DNA from 4 places in the Paenibacillus sp. FSL H8-0034 genome. Region 2 is predicted to be linked to each of the others. Evidence: riboswitches for the same ligand, from Rfam matches in the RefSeq annotation. Region 2 holds a riboswitch; each other region holds the start of a gene.

Evidence for each region. A riboswitch is a leader RNA that binds a small molecule or an ion and turns the genes downstream of it on or off. The one in region 2 is predicted to bind cobalamin.
Region 1: it holds a riboswitch for cobalamin, as region 2 does, so the genes downstream of both, NST47_RS04035 (ABC transporter substrate-binding protein) here and NST47_RS31180 (ABC transporter substrate-binding protein) in region 2, are expected to answer to the same signal.
Region 3: it holds a riboswitch for cobalamin, as region 2 does, so the genes downstream of both, cobJ (precorrin-3B C(17)-methyltransferase) here and NST47_RS31180 (ABC transporter substrate-binding protein) in region 2, are expected to answer to the same signal.
Region 4: it holds a riboswitch for cobalamin, as region 2 does, so the genes downstream of both, nrdI (class Ib ribonucleoside-diphosphate reductase assembly flavoprotein NrdI) here and NST47_RS31180 (ABC transporter substrate-binding protein) in region 2, are expected to answer to the same signal.

Annotation. Positions count from the first base shown of each region.
Region 1 covers NZ_JBBOBS010000001.1:849,971-855,780, reverse strand. Annotated here, with positions in the region: gene NST47_RS04045 (GNAT family N-acetyltransferase) at 1-59, opposite strand, end outside; gene NST47_RS04040 (MOSC domain-containing protein) at 81-812, opposite strand; cobalamin riboswitch at 1,033-1,229, shown strand; gene NST47_RS04035 (ABC transporter substrate-binding protein) at 1,420-3,003, shown strand; gene nikB (nickel ABC transporter permease) at 3,000-3,965, shown strand; gene nikC (nickel transporter permease) at 3,958-5,781, shown strand; gene NST47_RS04020 (ABC transporter ATP-binding protein) at 5,769-5,810, shown strand, end outside.
Region 2 covers NZ_JBBOBS010000001.1:6,971,048-6,976,857, reverse strand. Annotated here, with positions in the region: gene NST47_RS31190 (DUF6081 family protein) at 1-278, shown strand, start outside; gene NST47_RS31185 (hypothetical protein) at 484-1,014, shown strand; cobalamin riboswitch at 1,018-1,173, shown strand; gene NST47_RS31180 (ABC transporter substrate-binding protein) at 1,353-2,378, shown strand; gene NST47_RS31175 (FecCD family ABC transporter permease) at 2,379-3,413, shown strand; gene NST47_RS31170 (ABC transporter ATP-binding protein) at 3,501-4,331, shown strand; gene cobT (nicotinate-nucleotide--dimethylbenzimidazole phosphoribosyltransferase) at 4,334-5,404, shown strand; gene cobU (bifunctional adenosylcobinamide kinase/adenosylcobinamide-phosphate guanylyltransferase) at 5,422-5,810, shown strand, end outside.
Region 3 covers NZ_JBBOBS010000001.1:7,129,748-7,135,557, reverse strand. Annotated here, with positions in the region: gene NST47_RS31885 (ATP-grasp domain-containing protein) at 1-243, shown strand, start outside; gene NST47_RS31880 (HAD family hydrolase) at 233-922, shown strand; gene NST47_RS31875 (aminotransferase class I/II-fold pyridoxal phosphate-dependent enzyme) at 974-2,140, shown strand; gene NST47_RS31870 (helix-turn-helix domain-containing protein) at 2,438-2,833, shown strand; gene NST47_RS31865 (VanZ family protein) at 2,817-3,230, shown strand; gene NST47_RS31860 (helix-turn-helix domain-containing protein) at 3,391-3,729, shown strand; gene NST47_RS31855 (anti-repressor SinI family protein) at 3,801-3,980, opposite strand; cobalamin riboswitch at 4,204-4,418, shown strand; gene cobJ (precorrin-3B C(17)-methyltransferase) at 4,588-5,810, shown strand, end outside.
Region 4 covers NZ_JBBOBS010000001.1:4,177,113-4,182,922, reverse strand. Annotated here, with positions in the region: gene nrdE (class 1b ribonucleoside-diphosphate reductase subunit alpha) at 1-1,123, opposite strand, end outside; gene nrdI (class Ib ribonucleoside-diphosphate reductase assembly flavoprotein NrdI) at 1,110-1,472, opposite strand; cobalamin riboswitch at 1,624-1,832, opposite strand; gene glyA (serine hydroxymethyltransferase) at 1,959-3,209, opposite strand; gene metE (5-methyltetrahydropteroyltriglutamate--homocysteine S-methyltransferase) at 3,325-5,613, opposite strand.

The DNA.
Region 1 (5,810 bases), 6.1 Mb from region 2:
TCGTAAAATAATGAAACGATCTGATTGATATCGGAATCTTGAAACTTTCTTATTATCATACGAGTGACTCCTTGCTATTTTCAATGCTCTAGATATACCTTGTCACCTACATGAATCTGGCCCACCTGTGCTACAGAAGCATACACGCCAAAGTTCAAATTCATCTCCTCATTTACTTTCCTCAATAGAGAAGTATCATGCTTCTGCGTATCAGGATCAATCGTAATCATGGAACAACGGCGACAATACTTATCTACTTGTAAATGTGTATCGCCCACGACTAACCGCTTTCCAATCCAGTCGCTTTCATCGATTGATTCGTCATCTAAGGCCACAATGAAGTTTGCTCTAAACCGACGCAAATCCAATCTTTTGCCCCAGATCTCTTCAAGCTTACGTAATGAGGTTGTTGTGACAATCAGAATACTGCTCGCATCAACAGCCAAGAGGTCGGACTTCTGGGGATCATAGCTTTGCATCGTTATCTTTTTCTTGGAAAACCTTTGTATTTCATCCAGCAAAGCTTCATTCCATGTAAAATTCCGCCCAAACGGCGAGGTTACATGAATATTAGGAAACTCATTTTCCGATCCTTCACCCATGAGCTCCGCTTTATAACCGAGCATTTCAGGGATGCTTCTTGCGGTAATAAAGCTATCCCATCCTTCCTTGGTTTCATCTATAAAAGCATAACAGCGGTCGCCATACAATCCGTATCTCTCAATTATGCCACTCTCTAAACGTTCACCCGCGAATGACTTTACTGGAAATCGATGGATTTCACGGAGTTCACCAATACAAGATGCTGCCAAAATGACCACCTCTTTTCAATTCACGATTGATAACCCTATACAGATAGTGTTTAAGTATAATCAAATAGTAATTTTTTACATGAATCATGTCAAAGGAAAGATTGGGATTAAACTGATAATTCCCATACCGTTGGACGATGACAGCTGCAATTTTTATTTCACTTACTTTATATTGGTATTGCATAAGATATTAATATTGTTTATGATCAAGGTTGATAATTGAATATTTGTGGGAACAGGTGCTTCAGCAAGCTGAAGCTTAAAAGGGAAGTTCGGTGCAATGCCGACGCGGTCCCGCCACTGTAACGGAGAAGTCCTCAACGATTATGCCACTGATCTTAGCCATGTTAAGATTGGGAAGGCCGTTGATGATCATGATCCCGAAGCCAGGAGACCTGCCAGTTCTGACAACACTGCTTTTACCTACGAAGGATAGGGAGGTGTTAAGGACGGCCAAAAGTTTCATACAATAAAACTATGGGCATCTTTACCTTTTTCTTGTTATAGGGTAACGATGTCTTTTTTGCGTTGTATACGATGTTCCGGCTTTAACAAGGTGACACAGGAAATACAATTATGAGAAGGAACACAGGAGGAGACAAACAAGATGTTGGTTTATTTAAAGAAAAGTAGTTGGCTCACATTCATTTTGACTTTACTCATCGCATTATCCGCTTGCAGTACGGCTACAAACTCAGCGAGCTCAGGTACAGGTGCAAACAGTGCCGCAGCAGGTACAAGCTCCGCGATGGCCGATCAACAGGTGCTGAAATATGTTACCTTGAATATGCCCCGCTCGTTGGATCCAACTAATGTGGATGCACAGCGAATTACGTCAGACGGGATTGCCGAGCCATTGGTCATGCTCAATGATGATGCAACCTTACGTCCATGGCTGGCCAAGTCATGGAAAAACGTAGAGCCTACCCTTTGGGAAATGGAGCTGCAGCCTAATGTGAAGTTTTGGAGCGGAGCCGTGATGGATGCGGCAGCAGTCAAAGCAGCGCTTGAACGCCATCAGAAGCTGAACAAGCGGGCTTCCTCACAGATCGGCGGCGTGGAATTCATCGTCAAGGATGCGCTGCACATTCAGTTCAAAACACCTAAGCCCGACCCGGCTTTTATATTCAAGCTTACCGGATTTGCAATTCACAATGCGGCTGAAGCGGATCGCCTTGGCGATAAATTTAATAAAGAAGCCGATTTAACCGGATTCATGAAGCCCACGCAATTCATTCCGGGCGAGTTGCTGATTGCCGAAGCCGTTCCCACCTATTGGGGCACAAAACCCAAGCTTCAGCGTATAGAGGCAAGGCTGGGTTCCGATGGTCAAGGTCGCCTGCTCGCTATGAAAAGCGGAGATACTGACGCGGATATGAATGTGGAGGTTGAACAACGCATTGCCTATGAAAAGGATAAAAAATTCAATGTGCTGTACCCTCCGGGCTCAACGCGCAATCTATGGCTGAACATTAAAAAGGTTCCTGCTTTTCAAGACCCCAAGGTTCGCTTGGCTATAAGCCTGGCCTTGGATCGCAAAGAGCTCATTGACGGGGTGAGCCGTGGGTTTGCCGAGCCCGTGACAGGCCACTTCCCGAAGGGACTTCCGTATGCACTGGACAAAGGGCCGGAATCCGACCGTGCCAAGGCAGCGCAGCTGCTTGAAGAAGCAGGCTGGAAAGCCGGAGCAGACGGCGTTCGTACCAAGGATGGTCAAAAGCTGCAGTTCAAGCTGCTGACTTACTCGTTCTTTCAGCCAACTGCTGTAGCTTTACAAAGCCAGTTAAAGGCTGTCGGCGTTAATATTGAAATTGCACCTGTTGAAACTACGGCTTCGAATCAGTTAATGCTTGATGGCAATTTCGAGATGGCTACCTACTGCTCCTGCGGCAGTGTAACCGGAGATATCGGAGGCCAATTGAAATCGTACTACCGGAGTGGCATCGTTAGCAATTATGGTGGATACAGCAATCCTGAGGTGGACAAGCTGATTGATCAGCTGTCAGCTGAATTTGATGCCAACAAGCAAAATGAGCTGGCGAAGCAAGTTCAGAAGATCGTACTGGATGAAACGGCAATCGTATATATGTATAACTCGGCAAGCTGGGGCTCGGCCTACAACAACAAGGTGAAAGGCATAGATGAGAACCTGAGAACGAAGATTGTACCGGAAATGTACATCAGCAAATGAGTATCTTCAAATATCTGCTCATTCGTATAGCAGTCACCATTCCTGTACTTCTCGGTGTCACACTGCTCATATTTTCGTTATTACGCTTTATTCCAGGTGACCCTGCGCAGATGATTTTGCTAACGATGTTTGATCCCGGGGCAACCGTGACCGATCTGGATGTCGATGCCGCTATCCTGCGCAAGCAGTTGGGACTTGATCAGCCTTTTGCGATTCAATATTTGACATGGCTGAAGGAGGTCGTTTCCGGTAATCTGGGAACCTCCTTTCGCAGCCGTACACCCATTACAGAAGAGCTTTGGGTACGGATTCCGGCAACCTTGGAGCTAGCAGGCGCAGCATTGGTAGTCATGCTCGTCATAGCTTTACCTTCTGGGATAGCCGGTGCCGTATTTCATCGGCGTCCTACCGACCATATCACCCGTTTTATCGCGTTAATGGGCGTATCCGTTCCGAATTTTTTTCTCGGATTGGTATTGGTTTATTGCCTTTCCTATCTGCTCGGTTGGTTTCCCACACTCGGAAGAGGCTCTTGGCAGCATTTGGTCCTCCCTGCTTTAACGCTCGGAACAGGGCTGGCCGCAACGACCTCCCGATTGCTGCGCACCTCTTTATTGGAGGTGTTTTCCAAACGCTATATGGTGCTGGCAGAGGCCAAAGGACTGCCTCGATCTGTCATCGTATACAAGCATGCCCTGCGCAATGCGCTGATTCCCGTTATTACGTCTTTCGGCATGATCATCGGTGGTCTGCTCGGAGGAGCTGTTATTATTGAAACTGTTTTTTCATGGCCAGGTATCGGACGTTATGTGGTCGATGCCATCAACGGAAGGGATTATCCCGTTATTCAGGCATTCGCCTTACTTATGGCTGTAACCTATGTCATGATCAATGTGCTGATAGATATCATATACCGCTGGATCGATCCCCGTGTGCGGATAGAGGAGGGAACCCATGGATAAGCGAATGCTCAGACAGCTGCGGTCAACAATAGTAAAGGACCCGATTGCCTTGATTTTGCTGCTATTCATCGTTATGGTGATCATTCTCTCATTGGGCGCACCCTTATTTACAAGCCATGATCCGGTCAAGGTCGATTATGCACAAGTGTTTATGCCGCCCTCCGGTGAACATCTTTTGGGTACCGATAATTTCGGCAGAGATGTGTTCACACGGTTGATCTATGGAGGCTCCGCTTCCTTAACGGCTTCCTTCATGGCTGTAGGCCTGATCATCTCACTTAGTTTAGTAATCGGTGTAACAGCAGGCTATTTGGGGGGCTGGGTTGATCAAATACTGACCCGCTTCATGGATGTACTGCTTTCGTTTCCAACCTTGGTACTGGCGATAGCTATTGCAGCGCTGATGGGTCCGGGATTAACGGGCTTGATGGTCGCGGTAGCCGCCGTATCCTGGCCTTCTTATGCACGGATTTTCCGCAGCTATGTGCTGATGGTGAAGCAGGATGGTTATATTCAGGCGGCACGCTGTTCAGGGACACCGGCTTGGAAAATCATGCTCACTCATATACTGGGAGCCATTATCGGACCAATTCTGGTGCTCATAACGCTGGATATAGGATATGTCATTCTAAGTATCGCTTCCTTATCATTTCTTGGCCTCGGGATTCGTCCGCCACAGCCGGAATGGGGTGCTATGTTAAATGAAGGCAGAGCTTACCTGGAGGAAGCGCCTTGGTTATTTCTAGCTCCTGGCACGATGATTTTCGTTATGGTGCTGGCGACTAATTATTTGGGTGACACGGTTAAGGATGCATTGGAGCCGAGAACACTTCATGTTCCGCTGCTATTCAAGAAAAGAAGCCGAATGAGCAGGAAGCTCACCGAAATCTCAAGCAGCCAAAGGGCAGCGAACATGGAAACGGCTGCAGCCGCAGCCATTGGATATCAGCAAGCAACTGCGGGTAAAGAACCGCTGCTTATCGTCAGCAACATCAGTGTGGAAGTGCTCAGCACTCGTAAACGTCAAAAGTCGCAGCCGATTTTACAGTCGATCAGCCTGGAGCTATATCCAGGAGAATGTTTAGGCTTGGTCGGAGAAAGCGGTTCTGGCAAAAGCACACTGGCGCTGACCATCATGGGACTTCTGAGACACCCACTCCAACAATCGGACGGCAGCCTCGCCATTCTGGGCGAAAGTACATCTGACTGGCAATGGGACGATTGGCGGATGATCCGCGGCAAGCGGCTCACCTATATTACTCAAGACCCGATGGATACCCTCAATCCAACATTGACGATCGGTGACCAACTGCTGGAATGTCTGATTTATCATCAACACAACCCTCCATTAGGACGAGTCGAGATGAAAAATAAAGTTATCGATATGCTGTCCAAAACCGAGCTTGCGCCTGAGGTTTATGCAATGTATCCACATCAGCTTAGTGGGGGTATGCGGCAGCGGGTCGTCATAGCCATGGCTATGATCAACGATCCACAAATCATCATTGCCGATGAACCTACAACAGCGCTCGATGTAAGTACACAGGCCAAGATTATGGCACTGCTCAAAAAACTGCAGCAAAGCAGTGGCGCTGCGATGATCTTTGTATCTCATGATCTTAGGCTCGTTGCCCAGGTCGCAGATCGTATTGGCGTGATGCATCAAGGCCGACTGATTGAAATGAATGATGTGAAATCGATTTTTACGCAGCCCCAAGAAACCTACACCAAGCTGCTGCTGGCCTCTATTCCTCGTCTGTTTATCCCGCAGCACAGCCCGGTTATGGCGAAAGGAGATCCTTCATGCTCCAAGTAAAAAATTTGCAAAAGGCCTACCGTGGCAAG
Region 2 (5,810 bases):
CCAGATTTTTTTGTATTTTCAAGGAAGAGACGGATTTTCAGCCGCGAGAGTTCAATACGTATCGAATTACGTACAATCGTGGAAATGACGAGGTTATTTTTGCGGTTAATGGTGTCGAGGTTCGGCGAGAACGGCAGGTGCCAATCAAGTTGAATCAATTCACGGTTGCCCTTGGAATTATGACGGAAAAGGATTTGACCCCCGAGGGCAGCGTATCGGTTCATGGTCAAACGGTTATTGCCGAGTGGACGCCAATTAAAGTGACGTATCAGGATTAAAGGCTGCTGCTTTCCTGAAGTTGCCGAAGTATTGTAATGCTGTGTTTGTGGATGAGGTTGGATTCGAGATAACCCTTTGAGCCTGAACGGCTTGAAGGGTATTTGTCATACGTATTAGTTTTTGTGGAATGATAGCTTTTGTGATAAGATGTGAGGTGAGATTTCAGTACGGACGGCTGGTTGGTTGGTCTGGGAGGAGAGACAGATGAAGGCGAAATTTGCATGTTTAGGGTTGATTTTATTGCTGATTTTGACAGGCTGTGGGGGGCCGAAGGCTGATGTGCCGATATTTATGATGTCGAGCAGCGGCATCCCGAGTGAAGTGGGCGATAAGCTGGAGGCTAGTTTGGTGGAAAAGCTGGGACAAGCACCAACGGTTAAAATACAAACAACGCCTATTTTTTCCATGGAAAAGCTGGTCGTAGAAATTGCGGCTGGCGATAACGGAATCATTGTCGTACCTAAGGAGCAGTTCAAGGCACTCGGTCAGCAGGGCGGTTATGTCAGTCTGGATGCGGTAGCCAAAGCCGAGGATTTCCCTGATGGTGTAATGGAGATCCCCGTGGATGGAAAATCCGGAGGCGTCGAGAAGCATCTCTATGGCATACCTCTGGAACAAACGAAGTGGTTGACAGATTTAAAGCTTAATGGTAAAGATCTGATTGCGTTTGTACCGGCTAATGCGAAGAAGCAGGATCTGGTTATGCAGGTTTTAAAGGTAATTGCCCAAAAATAACAATTTAATAAAGCTTGAACAGGTGCCTGTAAGCTGTTGCTTATCGGGTTAAAAGGGAAGCTGGTGCAAATCCGGCGCGGTCCCGCCACTGTAAAGGAGAAATCACCAATCAGGTACAAACTCTCAAGTCAGGAAACCTGCCTGTTCACTGCAAAGACTGTCCCTTTCGAGGAAAAAGGAGCGTCGCGTTTGAATGATCAGAGGCTCTTCGAGCTTGGTGTAATCGTTTATTTAGCGCATGCCCCTCTTGTTTCTTTGTGAAAAGAAGCGAGAGGTTTTTCTTTTGTTGGGGGAAGCGAGGAAGGAGCTTTAAGATGAAGCTAGGGAATATAAGCAAAATGCAGCGCCACAGTTCGAAGCTGGCTGTGCTGATTGGTATGATTGTACTGCTGCTGATCATAGCAGGCTGCGGGAACTCAAGCGTATCACCAGGCAAGGGAGAGCTTGTTGAACCACCGAAGGCAGGTACTGGCCAGGGTTCGCAGCTGCCTAATGGGGAGACAGCAGCTCCAACTGCTAAAGCGACTGTCTATCCGCTCAAAGTGAAGGACGCAACAGGAAAGGAATTTGTTTTTGACAAAGCGCCTGCCAGACTGGTATCGATTTCTCCAAGTGAGACGGAGACGCTGTTCGCGCTCGGCTTGGGTGAGCAGGTGTATGGAGTATCGGATTTTTGTGATTATCCGGCAGAGGCTTTGAAGAAGCCGAAGATGGGCAGCATCGTCAAGCCTAATGAGGAGGCGCTGCTGGCATCGAATGCGGATCTGATTGTTACAGGTGTGTCGATGAAAACACCGACCGTAGAGCAGCTGCGTTCACTTAAATTGAATGTGTTCAAGGTAGAGCCGAAAACTGTCGACGATGTATTGAATAATACGCTGCTGTTCGGTCAAATTTTCAATAAGCAGGAGCAGGCGGAGAAGCTGGTTGCCGAGATGAAGGCAGATCGCCAAAAGGTGACGGATGCCGTCAAGAACCTGCAGCCGGAGCAGAAAAAACGCGTATTGCTTGAATTCTCACCAGGCTGGACAGTTGGCAAAGGCGAATTCATGGACGAGCTGATTACGTTATCCGGGGGTATCAATATTTATGGAGAAATACCCGGCTATTCGCAGCTGAATGAAGAAAAGGTTATCGCCGCCAATCCACAAATTATTTTGTACCCGAGCAATCTGATCGACGACAAATCGAAAAAAACTTTAGATCAAATTATTAAAGAACGCAGCGGCTGGGAAAAAATCGATGCCGTGAAAAACAATCGGATCGTGGGAGTCGACAAAGACTGGATCAGCCGTCCGGGACCACGGATTACACAAGGTCTCGTTGATATTGCCAAGGGCATATATCCGGAATTGGTGAAATAAATGAAGCAAAAGCTGTTGATTTGGGGAGGGGCAGGCATGCTGCTCCTTCTTCTTGCCATTACGCTATCCTTATCGATTGGGACGGTCCAGCTCCCTCTACTGCAGGTGTGGGGGATCGTGGCTCACCAGCTTCCATGGATAGGCGACCATATATCGGTGAATTGGGAAGCTTCCTCCGAGCAGATCGTTTGGCGGGTACGGTTTCCGAGGGTGGTGCTTGGCGTATTGGTAGGTGCTTCGCTTGGAGTTGCCGGTGCCGCTTTCCAGGGAGTGCTGCGCAACCCACTGGCTGATCCATATACGTTAGGAGTTTCCTCCGGGGCCGCTGTGGGTGCTTCCTTCCTGATCTTGTTCGGACTTCAGTTTTCTTTATTGGGCATTTGGACGATACCAGCCGTAGCATTCGGCACAGGCATGGCGTCGCTCTTTACGGTACTGCTGCTGGCCCGTATGGACGGGAAGCTGCAGATCGAAACTGTTATTTTATCCGGTGTTGTAATGCAAGCGTTTTTGGGTGCATTTGTTGCCTTGATGGTGTCGATGTCGAAGCAGGTTGTGAACGAGATCGTGTTCTGGCTGATGGGCAGCTTGACACTGCGGGGGTGGTCCTATTCATTGATTTTACTGCCGTATTTGGTGCTTGGAGCTTTGCTGCTGCTGTTATTTGGACGCGCGATGAATCTGCTTTCCCTGGGAGAAGCCCAAGCCGCGCATATGGGGGTTAACGTCGAACGCACCAAGCTGACGGTGTTGGTCGCAGCTACCTTGGTAACCGCAGCTGCTGTATCTGTATCGGGCGTCGTTGCGTTTGTTGGATTGATCGTGCCCCATTTGCTGCGTCTGTTGGTTGGACCCGATTATCGGCTGCTGCTGCCGCTATCATTGATCGGAGGCGCCCTCTATGTGCTGTGTGCCGATACACTAGGCAGGATGCTGCTAAGTCCCACGGAAATTCCGCTAGGCGTGGTAACGGCATTTCTCGGTGCGCCGTTTTTTGTTTATTTGCTGCGCAAGAGCAGGCGGCGAGCGGGTTAGAACTCCATGCTGGCAGTTTGTCAGATTCAGCTTGAATAGTAGAATGTCGAATTGAAAGAAGAAGGCCAGTGAGATGGGGTGAATACAATGCCTGAAATTGGCGAAATGGCGATCATTCAAGTGGATAATGTCAGTAAAGCATATAGAACGCAAACGGTGTTGGAGCAGGTCAGCTTCACCGTGAAGCCTGGAGAATGCTTCGGTATTATTGGCCCGAATGGCAGTGGCAAATCATCGCTATTAAAGCTGTTATCCGGAATCGATAAACCAGATACTGGTCGTGTACTGCTGGAAGGCCGAACAGCTCATTCGTACCCTCGCAAGCAGTTGGCGCAATGGATGGCTGTGCTGGAGCAGGATTCACTGCCTCCGCTTGGTTTCACCGTGCGGGAAATGGTTGCCATGGGTCGCTATCCTTTTCAGAATTGGTTGGGCGATGAATCGGCTGCAGATGTTGAACCACTGATCGAACACATCCTGCAGCGGCTGCAGCTTGAAGTGCTGGCAGATCGTACCGTGGATCGATTAAGTGGAGGGGAACGGCAGCGTGTTGCGCTTGGCAAGCTGATGGCGCAGCAGCCGCGTTTGCTGTTGTTGGATGAGCCAACGACATATCTGGATATTGGTTATCAGCTGCAGATGATGGAGTGGATTCGCGACTGGCAGCAGAAAGAGCAGCTAACCGTTATTGCTGTACTCCATGATTTGAATCTGGCAGCACAGTATTGTGACAGGCTGCTGCTCATGGAGGCTGGCAAAATTGTAACCATTGGTCGGCCTGCGGAAGTCTTACATAGCGAGCTGTTGGAGCCGGTGTATCATACCCGTCCTATTGTGCTGGAGCATCCAATTTATGAAGTTCCACAAATTTTGCTTTATGCTGACAGAAAAAATAGCCGTATAAAAGGGGAAGATTGAGGATGCCTACATCGCTGGAAACGATAATTTCAGCTATTCAACCAATAAATTTGGATGCTGTCCAAGCTGCGTCAGATCATTTGGATCAGCTAACGAAACCGCCGGGAAGTCTCGGCAAGCTTGAGGAGATAGCCAAGCAGCTGGCAGGTATTACAGGGATAACGGTTCCAAAGATCGGTAAAAAGGCAGTTATTGTCATGGCAGCCGACCATGGCGTGTGTGAGGAGGGAATTAGCGCATTTCCATCTGAGGTCACTCAACAAATGGTACTGAATTTCTGCAGCGGTGGAGCTGCTGTGAATGTATTGGCTCGTCATGCTAATGCGGATGTGATCTGTGTGGATATCGGAGTGAATGCCCAATTGGAGCATCCTTTGCTGTATTCACGCAAGGTGCGCTTTGGTACCGCCAATATGGCCAAAGGGCCTGCAATGACAGAGCAGGAAGCGCTCCAGGCCATCCAGGTCGGTATTAATCTGGTTGAAGAGCTGGCAGCACAAGGATATACGTTGTTTGCAACTGGCGAGATGGGTATCGGCAACACGACAGCAAGCTCTGCCATATTAGCCGTATTAACGGACGAAGAGCTTAAGCACACGGTAGGACGCGGGACGGGTATCGACGATGATCGATTGCAGCATAAGCAAGCTGTTATTGCGCGCGCCATCGAGCTTAATCAGCCGGATAAGGATAATGCTCTGGACGTTCTTGCCAAGCTGGGAGGGCTGGAAATCGCAGGGCTGGCCGGGGTCATTCTTGGTGCGGCATTGCATCGTTGTCCGATTGTGATAGATGGTTTTATTTCCTCAGCTGCGGCACTTGTAGCAAGTCGAATTGCGCCACTGAGCGTCTCTTATATGATTGCTTCCCATCAGTCGCAGGAGAAAGGGCATGAACGCTTGTTGGAAGCGATCGGATTGTCTCCAATGCTGCATATGGATATGAGGCTCGGTGAAGGGACAGGAGCTGTGCTGGCATTTCCGATTATAGAAGCAGCACTCAAGATTATGATGGAAATGGCTACATTCGCAAGTGCAGGTGTTTCACAAACGGATACTCAAACAGACTCTTAACAACGGGAGGGGCTTCCATGCTTGTATTGGTGACAGGTGGCGCGCGCAGCGGCAAAAGCTCCTTTGCCGAGGCCTATACCGCTAAGTTAGGTGATCGGGGACTATACATCGCTACAGCACAAGCTTATGACGATGAAATGAAGGCGAGAATTGGGCTGCACCGTCTGCAGCGAGAAGAAACAGGCTTTGAATGGACGACTTTAGAAGAACCTCTGCTTCTGTCAGAAGCCTTGCAGTCATTCAACAACAAAAAAGATATTAAGGAAACCGATAAAGCTGTTATTTTGGTTGACTGCCTGACCTTATGGCTAAGTAATTGGCTGTTGAAGGTCGAGCATATGCCAGATATGGAGCAGCTATTGCGGGCAAAGCTGGATGCATTGGTTGCGGTTTGTCAATCCGTTGC
Region 3 (5,810 bases), 160 kb from region 2:
GGATGTATTACTTTACAATGCTTTAAAAAAGAAAATGGAGAGATTACGTTCATCGAAATCAATCCCCGTTTCGGTGGAGGTATTCCACTTTCCATAGAAGCAGGTGCTAATTTTCCGTTATGGGTCGTCCAAATGTGTAGCGGTGAGACCTTCTCTGAAGGTGATTATAACTGGCGTGAAAATCTCACGATGCTTAGATACGATGAGGCCGTGTTTACCGAAAGTATTCGTCATGGCTATTAATGCGATGGTTTTTGATATGGACGACACCTTATACGAAGAAAAGGATTATGTGAAAAGCGGTTTTAAAGCGATTGATGATTGGATGAAGAGAGATTTTCAAGTCTCTGGTTTTTATGAAACAGCATTAGAGGTATTTCACTCAGGTGAAAAAAAATTCGTCTTTAATAAAACGCTGAAGAAACTAAATATGAAGATAGATGATCATTTGATTACGAGTATAGTGAATTATTATCGCTCCCATGATCCGAATATTCATCTGCTGGACGATGCAAAATGGGTTTTTGAGCATGTAAACAACGTCGTCAAAATTGGCTTGATTTCAGATGGATATTTGGTTGCCCAGGAAAAAAAGGTCCATGCACTTAAGCTCCGCGAGAAATGTCACTCCGTTATTCTTACCGATAAATGGGGAAAGGAATGCTGGAAACCAAGTCAAGTAGCCTATGAACAAGCAAGTCGTGAATTACAGCTTCCGCATGATCAATGCGTTTATATCGGGGATAATGTGCAAAAAGATTTTATAACTGCCAAACGGCTGGGTTGGACAACAATCTATATCGATCGAAAAGAAGGGGTATATGCAGGAGTCACCGTTGAACCGGAATATATGGCACATTATATAATCGATGATTTAAGAAAACTATCTGATCTACCAATGCTGCAGCATATGTTTGTTTAATACCACTTGGATTTTCTTGTTCTTAATTAACTACAGAAAGGTTGAATGTGTATGCATAATGAACCCAGAATTTATCTTTCCCCTCCGCATATGAGCGGGAATGAGCAGACCTATATCCAGGAAGCCTTTGAGACCAATTGGATTGCACCACTTGGACCGAACGTCGACGGTTTTGAGAAGGAGCTTGCCGCTTATGTCGGGACCGACGATGCCGCTGCCGTTATTTCGGGTACGGCTGCCATACACTTGAGTCTTCGCTTATTGGATGTAAAAGCCGGTGATACGGTTTTTTGTTCAAGTCTTACATTCGTAGCTAGCGCCAACCCGATCTTGTATTTGGGAGCGACGCCCGTATTTATTGATTCCGAGCCTGATACCTGGAATATGTCACCTCAAGCGTTAGAAAACGCATTGCGAGATGCAGCTCGAAAGGGAAAAATGCCGAAGGCTGTTATCGTCGTTCATTTATATGGTCAATGTGCCAAAATGGACGAAATTATGGCGTTATGCAATTTCTATCAGATCCCGGTCGTCGAGGACGCAGCAGAATCTCTTGGTTCGACGTATAAAGGGCGTGCAAGTGGATCTATCGGCACCTATGGGATCTATTCGTTCAACGGGAATAAAATCATTACGACTTCAGGAGGAGGCATGCTGGTTTCCAATGATGTGGAGAGATTAAAGCAGGCACGTTTTTTGGCAACCCAGGCGCGTGATCAGGCTGTCCATTACCAGCATAGCCAGACCGGGTATAACTATCGAATGAGCAATGTGTTGGCGGGGATTGGGAGAGCTCAGCTTGGAGTGCTTGAGGAGAGGGTTCAAGCAAAAAGAACTATTTTCAAACGTTACGAGCAAGAGTTATCTCGTCTGCCAGGAGCAGGCTTTATTCCTGAGCTGACGAATACCCGTTCGAATCGTTGGCTGACCATTTTAACGGTTGATGAGAAAGAAGCCGGTGTGTCTCTGAATGAATTGCTGGAAGCGTTAGCCTTGGAGAATATTGAAGCTCGTCCTGTTTGGAAGCCGCTTCATCTGCAGCCTCTTTTTGCGGGGGTCAGGCTTTACCCTCACAGCGAGAGTCGAATCGTTTCCGAGCAGTTATTTAAAAAAGGAATATGCCTTCCCTCAGGGTCTGGAATGACCGAAAGTGAGCAGGAGAGGGTGGTGGATTGTATTAAAAGGTGCTTTGTAAAAAAAGCAAGCATTATCGCCTGAACAAGCTCGTGATCCGAACCGTTAATTGATTTTTTGAGCATGATGCCGAAGCTTCATATAAAATTGATTTTTCATTTTCGAGTCAAGACAATCCCTGTAGAGGATAAAATTGTACGTATACAAAACCTTATGGTAAGTAAATGTCGCCTTTTTCAGTAATACCGTCGTAAGTGAGTACATAACATGACCCCCTTGTTCTATATTTATGTACTATTATACGGGTGTATTCAGTTTAAAGCTACAGTGTGAATAGGGGAGGAGGTGGTTCGAAGGGACTCTACGTTCTGATGGGTAGCAATGATGGCTGAATCAAATCTTAAATCTTGCCAAAAGTGTCACTTTGGAGTGATGTACATGATCGGTAACAATATCTCTGCTATTCGGAAACAAAGAGGGTATACGTTGTCTGAGCTTTCAGAGAGAGCTGGTGTATCCAAATCCTATTTGAGCTGTATCGAAAGAAATCTTCAACAAAATCCATCCATTCATGTTATGGAAAAAATAGCCTCGGTTTTAAAGGTTGACCTCAAGAGGCTGTTACTTATTACAGGTGATGCGGAAAAAAAGCAAATTGAAAAAGAGTGGATGGATTTTATTTATGATTTGAGAAAATCAGGTATTAATAAAGAACAGATTCATGAATACAAAATCATTATTGAGTTTATGAAATGGCACAATGACAAAAACAAGTAGAAGGATACAGCCCTGGCTTTGGTGGATCGTATTGGTGGTCTCTTTGGGTGTTATTTATTGGCTAGCTGTTTTTCAGATATTTACCGGAGAACACACGATGGTGATCATTCGGCGTATAACGGGTATGACTGAAAATCATGCATATGCAATGAATGTAATCGTACGCAAATCTGCGCATATTCTGACCTATGGACTACTAGGTGTATTGCTATATATAGTCATCAGACAGCATGCAATCGGTTACGCGTGGTTTGGTGCCACTCTGATCGCTGTACTGGATGAATGGCATCAATCCTTTGTACCTGACCGGACTCCTTTAGCACAAGATGTCCTCCTTGATTCATTGTCAGCGTGTTTATTTCTATTGATTTTTGTTTATTTGAAGAGACGACGATAATTGCGTTTGTACAGTTGCACGACAAAGAGCCCCTTCTGGGGCTTTTTGTACAAAATACGATTGGCTCGTTGGAAAAACGAGTTTGTTCTTTAAAGAGAATTTTGATATACTGTAGTCACTAAGTTATCTCAATTCATCAAGTGAAGAGGGAAGATTCAGAATGATAGGTAAACGTGTCCAGCAGTTTAGAAAAGAAAAGGGAATGTCTCTGACGGAGCTGGCCGAACGTGCAGGCGTTGCTAAATCGTATATAAGTAAATTAGAACGTGATATTCAGAAAAATCCTTCCATTGAGTTTCTCGAAAAAATTGCGGCTGTATTAAACGTGACGGTAAACAGACTTATTGATTCCGAGGAACCGACCGCTAATGACAATGAATTTGATCAGGAGTGGTATGACATTATTAAAGACGCGATGTCATCAGGGGTGGACAAGAAGCGGTTTCGTGAGTATCTGGAGTACAACAAGTGGGTAATGAACCGTCCTAACGATGACTAGCTGAGCAAGCTCTGTATCAGACACTTTATAAGTTAGCCCCCTGCGTTAAACATAACCACTCGTCTTGTATTTCACTTGAGAACATATTGATCATTTTCAGTGTTCATATCCAGATGCGGCACAGGTTGCTCGGGGCCTGACAGGAATGCGCGAATGTCGCACGGATTAAGCCCCATCTTACGAGCACTCATAATAAGCTCCACCCACTCCAGATCAAGCAACTCAAGCTCCACTCGGTTCGTGCTACTCACAGGTAACCCCTCCTAAATAAATGAATGCGGTTGGATACAATATGTATCATTAAATGTATTATTGCATGTTTATTTTGCGAAATCAATCATGATTATTAGTTTTTATACAAAATGTATCATATTTAACATTTTTGAAGAAGCAAGAACGGTTAGGTTACCGTATGGGGCGAACTTCGAACATAGACAAAGCTTCCTTACGGGTGATATGATGAAACCAGACAATTGTATACGTGATAGAATAGGTGCGAGTGCTGAGAAATCTCATTCGCTTAAAAGGGAAGCCGGTTCAAATCCGGCACGGACCCGCCACTGTAAAGAACGCTAATCGAGATTGGCAAATGCCTGAAAGATGTATCCACTGAAGCAGCATTAGTGCTTTGGGAAGGAGTCGGGCACGATGTTCTGAGTCAGGAAACCTGCCTGTTTAAACAACACTGTTAACCTACGTGGATTTAGGCAAGTGTTAGAGACTGGCTTACTTACAGAGGTAAAGGGCAGAGAGCCTGTTGTCGATGTATGTATGTGATGCAACAGCATTTCTAACACATTGGAAGTGCTTTTTTTGTTGTCATTTTATGGATGTGGATAGGGAAAGGATGTGCAGCTTGTGGCAGGGAAATTGCTGATTGTCGGTTTTGGACCCGGCAGCTTTGAACATATAACGAAACGGGCTCGTGAAGCGCTCCAGGAGAGCGATGTAATCATCGGTTACAACACCTATGTAGACTTAATCAGCGGTTTGCTGAGCGATCAGCAAATTGTAAGAACGGGTATGACTGAGGAAGTGAGCCGTGCTCAAGAGGCGGTGCGGCAGGCGGAAGCAGGGAAAAAGGTTGCGGTCATTTCGAGCGGTGACGCTGGTGTATACGGAATGGCGGGTCTGGTGTACGAAGTACTGATGGAAAAGGGCTGGCACCCGGAGGACGGCGTGGAGGTTGAGATTATTCCCGGTATTTCGGCGATTAACTCATCGGCATCCCTGCTGGGCGCACCGATTATGCATGATTCCTGCACGATCAGTCTTAGCGACCATTTGACGCCTTGGGAACTGATTGAGCGGCGGGTTGAAGCGGCTGGACAGGCGGACTTCGTAATCGCCTTGTACAATCCGCGAAGTGGCAGACGGACTCGGCAAATTGTGGAGACGCAGCGGATTCTGCTGAAGTATCGTTCACCGGAAACACCAGTTGGCATTGTGAAAAGCGCGTATCGGGATCGTCAGCATATTGTACTAACGAACCTGCGGGATATGCTGGATCACGATATCGGCATGCTGACTACGGTCATTATCGGCAATTCGTCAACAATGGTCTATGACGGATTGATGATTACGCCTCGCGGCTACCAACGCAAGTACACGCTCGGCGCCGACGTGCAGCCACTGCGGCCGCATCAGCGGCTGCGGCAGGAAGCAGAGCCTTGGGCGCTGGAGCAGCTGCCCGAGGAAGCGAATGACGAATACGATGATGAGGAATGGGAATCCGAAGCAGAAGGAGACTCCCTGATTGAGGATATAGACGATGAGGAATGGGATGACGAGGAGGATGAGCGCATCCCGAACGTTGGGTCGACATCAGCGGCAATCCGCCAGCCAGATACCCTGTTAGCGAGCTCCGCATCGCCAAGACCGGGAACAACAGATACACCGAAGCTGGCTTCCAGTGAGGGTGTATTGGGAAAAGCGACTTCAGGTAAACCTGCTTTGTTGCACAACGAAGGACCGTTTGGAAGGGCAACGATAGTAGGTGTGTCCACTGCTGTTGAGCCGAGTGCTGTAGCAGTAGCAGAACGCCACGTCAGTGCAGATCCACTGCTGCTGGCCATGGAGGC
Region 4 (5,810 bases), 2.8 Mb from region 2:
AGTTTGACATGTTGATCGTACCCAGCTTTTTCAGAGGATGGGAACGGTTGGCGTTGCTTTTGTTCATGATATAAGGATAACCCGATTCGAGCTGGATCATCGCAATTTTGATTAACATGTCCCGTGCGCTCATCACTGTCTTTTTACGCACCCGGTTATCGGCCAGCAGTTGGTCGTACATATCATCAAGATCCATATCATCCAGGTATTTTCCGTACGCTTGAAAAACAGAATAAGGAGCAAACAGATGCAACGGCTTGTTATCCTCAGCAAGCTGATAAAACTTGTCAGGCACAATCAAACCAATCGATAATGTCTTGAGCCGCATTTTCTCATCCGCGTTAATCTTCTTGCTATCTAAAAGCTCCATGACATCCCATCCAAAAATATGATAATAGGCTGCTCCTGAACCTCTGCGTTGACCCATCTGGTCTGCGTAGGAGAATGCATCCTCCATCAGCTTGAGTACCGGCATAATTCCTTTGGCCGCGCCCTCAACACCTTTAATCGGCTCACCACGACCGCGAAGCTTGGACAAATTGACCGCTACACCACCTCCAATTTTCGAAAGCTGCATGCAGGTACCGAGTACATAGTTAATCGAGTTGAGCGAATCATCGGTTTCCAGCAGAAAGCAGGATACCATTTCACCGCGCCTGCTTTTCCCTGCATTCAGAAATGTCGGAGTCGCCGGCTGCATTCGCTGCTCCATCATGGACGTGGCCAAATCCCTTGCTATTTGCATCTCACCGCCCGCCAGATACAAAGCTACAATTGCAACTCTGTCCGGATAATGCTCCAAGTAAATGGAATGGTCGTTGCTTTTCACCGCATAATCCGTATAAAATTTGGAGGCCGCCATATAAGACGGGAACTCGAAACGAAAGCTATGACTGATTTGGTAAATCTCATCGACTTCATCGTGAGTGTAGCGTTCATACACATTTTCATAATAATCGTTATCAATCATGTACCGAACTTTGGTCGAAGTATCAGCGAACTGGATGGTCTTCTGGTATACTTCTTCCATGAAAGCCGCTACGGCTTCCCTGTCTTTATGCAGCTGAAAAAAACCGTCCGCGTCTCGCTGCATAAGCAAATTGTTCAACTCAATGTGCTGCAATCAAACTCACCTCCTGAATAAACCTCTCTACATCCTTACTCGTTCCTGAAAGCTCGAATTTCCCCAGTACAGGTACCCCGTATAACGCTGAGATATGATCGGCGCTGCGTGCAAAGCCTTCACCCCAGTTTCGGTTACCGCTAGCAGATACACCCATTAAATGCGAATGGTTTTTTTTCAGAAAAGAAGATACTTTTTCAGGAACCTGACCGAATCCGGTGGTATAGGTAACTAACACGAAAGACTCATTTAAGTCCTCCATCTTATCCTCAATTTGAATCGCTGGCATATTCAATTTTTTAACAAAACGGCGTACATTTCCCGTCTTGGTGTCGTAGGCGATCAACATATTTAGTCCTCCCATTCCGTTCATTGCTCTAAAGTTAACAATAAAAAAAGCACATCCGGAAGCCATAAGGGCCGAATGCACCAAAGCGAGCAGACGAATTTTCGCCTACCTCGTCACGGACGAAGCGATCACCTTACCTGTTCTCCGCAGGAATCGTGTCAATGAACAGGCAGGTCTCCTGGCTCGAGGATCAACGTATTCGATCCGCCTTCCCGACTTTGTATGATACAAAATCAGTGGCCAACCAGATCGATACTTCTCTCTTACAGTGGCGGGACCGCACCGGTTTTTCACCGGACTTCCCTTTTAAGCCTTTTCGTTCACTTTAAACAAAAAAGCACCTGTCATAACAATATATAGTTGTTAATTAACGATTTATACAAATATATATCAATATATTGTAATTGTCAATTGTGATATATGCGTAGTTTCCACAAAGAAAAAGAGCCAGCGCATATGCGCCAGCCCCTATGAATCAAGAAACAACTATGAGTAGCTTAAACCCGGATAAAGCGGGAATTGTGCAGTTAAATCCTTCACCATGCCGCGTACTTCTTCATGAACAGCTTCGTCGGACTGGTTTTTTAATGTTAATGCGATGATTTTTGCAATTACTTTCATAGCTTCTTGGTTCATGCCACGAGCGGTAGCAGCAGGTGTGCCGATACGAACACCACTTGTCACCATGGGCTTAGCAGGGTCAAATGGAATCGCATTTTTGTTTACCGTTACGCCTACTTCATCCAACAAATGCTCAGCAGCTTTACCAGTGATGCCAAGGCTGCGAAGGTCGATCAGCATCAAATGGTTGTCGGTACCGCCGGATACAAGATCAATACCTTCAGCCAATAAGGCTTCGGATAAGGTTTTAGCGTTATTGACAACGTTGTGCGCGTAGGTTTTAAATTCTGGCTGAAGCGCTTCGCCAAAAGCAACTGCTTTGGCCGCAATAATGTGCATCAATGGTCCACCTTGGGTACCCGGAAATACCGCTTTATCAATCGCTGCTGCCCATGGCTTACGGCACAGGATCATACCGCCTCGAGGTCCGCGAAGCGTTTTATGGGTAGTCGTTGTGACAAAATGCGCGTGTGGAACCGGACTCGGATGCAAGCCTGCTGCTACAAGACCTGCAATGTGAGCCATATCAACAAACAATAAGGCGCCCACATCATTGGCAATTGAAGCCAACGCTTCAAAATCGATGATGCGTGAATAGGCGCTGGCACCGGCTACGATCATGCGGGGCTTGTCCTTGAATGCCAATTTGCGGACCTCGTTATAATCGATACGCGCATCGTCTTCTCTTACACCATAAGCAACAAAGTTATATAAAATACCGGAAGCATTCACAGGACTACCGTGAGTTAAGTGGCCGCCATGTGCAAGGTTCATGCCCAGCACCGTGTCGCCAGGCTTCAGGGCTGCCAAATAAACCGCCATATTAGCTTGCGCACCGGAATGTGGCTGTACGTTCGCATGATCAGCACCAAACAATTGTTTAGCACGCTCACGCGCAATATCCTCAACGATATCCACGTATTCACAACCACCATAGTAGCGTTTACCCGGATAGCCTTCCGCATACTTGTTCGTCAGCACGGTACCCATTGCCTGTATGACAGCCTCACTCACGAAGTTCTCGGAAGCGATCAATTCAATTTTATCTCGTTGACGACCAATCTCCAAATTCATAGCCTCAACAATTTTGGGATCTTGTTTGCGTAAATGTTCCACAGTCCTGTTCTCCTTAGTAGACATGTTCTTAATAGCACGTACGCACACGGTCAAAGCCTGCTGCGTACGTGTTTGTGTAACCACTATAACCTTGTATTCTATCTATATACTAAAATTACACGAGTGCGGAATGTTTTGTACGGGCAATCTTCGTCGCATCAACCATGTTTCGCAAGGAATCAACCGTCTCTTGAAGTCCACGGGTTTTAAGTCCGCAGTCCGGATTAATCCAGAACAGCTTAGGATCCAATACCCGCAAAGCGCGTTCGATCATGCTGGTCATTTCCTCCACACTCGGAATACGTGGGCTGTGGATATCGTATACACCTAAGCCGATTCCAAGCTTGTAAGTGTTCAGCTCGAAACTGTGAATCAGTTCGCCGTGGCTGCGGGATGTTTCAATGGAAATAACATCGGCATCCATCGCTTCTATCGAATCAATCATGTCATGGAACTCGCAATAGCACATATGCGTATGGATTTGTGTTGTTTCCTGTACGGTGCAGGTGGCTATACGGAAAGATTTGACTGCCCACTCCAGATAATTGGCTTGCTCAGCTTCCTTAAGCGGCAGCCCTTCGCGAACTGCTGGCTCATCGACCTGAATCATACCAATGCCCGCCTGCTCAAGTGCTTCCACTTCTTGTCTCAGCGCATACGCCAATTGGTAGGCAATTTGCTCACGCGGTATGTCTTCACGGACAAATGACCAATTCATGATCGTAATAGGACCGGTCAGCATTCCTTTAACTGGATGCGCGGTTTGCGACTGGGCATATTTGGTTTCTTCCACAGTCATTTCACCGGTGAACGCTACATCCCCGAATATAACCGGAGGTTTAACGCAACGGGAACCGTAGGATTGGACCCATCCGTTTTGTGTAAATGCAAAGCCTGCAAGCTTTTCGCCGAAAAACTCGACCATATCCGTTCGTTCAAACTCCCCGTGCACCAGTACATCCAGACCAATTTCCTCTTGAAGCTTGATCCAGATATCGATTTGTTCCCGGATAAAGCCAGCATACTGCTCTTGGCTCCATTCACCCTTGCGCCACAATTGGCGTGCTTTTCTCACTTCAGCAGATTGTGGAAAGCTGCCGATTGTCGTTGTTGGAAAAAGGGGTAGCTGCCATTTGGCCTGTTGAGCGGCATAACGCTCGGCAAAAGGCAGGTTGCGCTCCGGCTTTTGAGAATTAACAGCAGCTACGGCTTGCTGGATATCGCTGCGGTTGCGCTCTTCTGACTGCTGAAGTGCCTGAATAACACGGTCACTGTGATCCAGTTCATCTTTCACTCCGTCGCTGCCTACAGCGACAGCTTTTGTTAAAAGGACCAATTCGTTAAGCTTTTCATCCGCAAATGCGAGAGCATTCTTCAGTTCAGATGAGAGCTTAGTCTCACGTTCTGTTGTTACCGGAACATGAAGCAAGCTGCATGACGACTGCACGATGAGGCGATCGGCTGTAACGAGTTCAGTGAGTTGTTCCAGTAGTCCCAGTTTGCCCCGAAGTGACGCTTTCCAAATACCGCGACCGTCGATGACGCCTGCACCTAAAACCTTGTCATCCGGAAACCCGAGCGTTTTAATCGAAGATAGATTACCGGATAGACCATGTACGAAATCAAGTCCAATTCCTTTGACTGGCAACGCGACGATTTCACTGTATTGGTCGACAGATTCAAAATAGGTTTGCAGTATGATGTTCAGATTAGGCACGGATGCAGCAAACGTCTCATAGATAGTCTTCAATCGCTGGATATCAGGACCACTTAGCTTCGTCACGAGAACAGGCTCATCGATTTGTACCCATTGAACTCCTTCTGCAGCCAACTCCTGAAGAACCTGCACATAGAGTGGTAACAACCGATCCAACCAGGAATCAAACTCCGATTGGCTGTATCCTTTTGATAATTTCAGGAAGGTCAATGGTCCCACGATAACCGGTTTGCCTTCAATCCCAAGCTTTTCCTTAGCTTCCCGATAAGCTGCAAGAGGTTTATTTTCGGTAAGCACCGGAGATGCATCAGCCAATTCAGGTACAATATAGTGATAGTTGGTGTTAAACCACTTGGTCATTTCGCTTGCTGTAGCATCCTTCGTCCCACGAGCCATCCCGTAGTAGACAGACAAAGGCACCGCGCCACCTTCATAAGAAAAACGCTTCGGAATAATACCGAACATGGCAGCTGTATCCAATACATGGTCGTAATAGCTGAAATCATTAACCGGGATCAAATCGATGCCTTTCTCTTGCTGTTTACGCAAATGATTCAATCGGATGTCCTGCAGCTGGCGGTGAAACTCTGCTTCCTCAAGCTTGCCTGACCAGAAAGCTTCAAGCGCTTTCTTCCATTCCCGATCCGCACCAATACGCGGGTATCCTAAAGCACTACTCTTCACCATCTATAAAAACTCCTCTACAATTTGTTATAGAAAACATATCATAGATTTCCAGATATAACGTAACTGGATTAAACTATATCTAGTTATAGCCTGAGGATATAAGTACTTTTTAGTACAACAAAAAAAGGATGAAACGTACTCACCCTTTTTTTGTTACTATTATTCTAATATTTAACCATTATATACCAATTATTTTC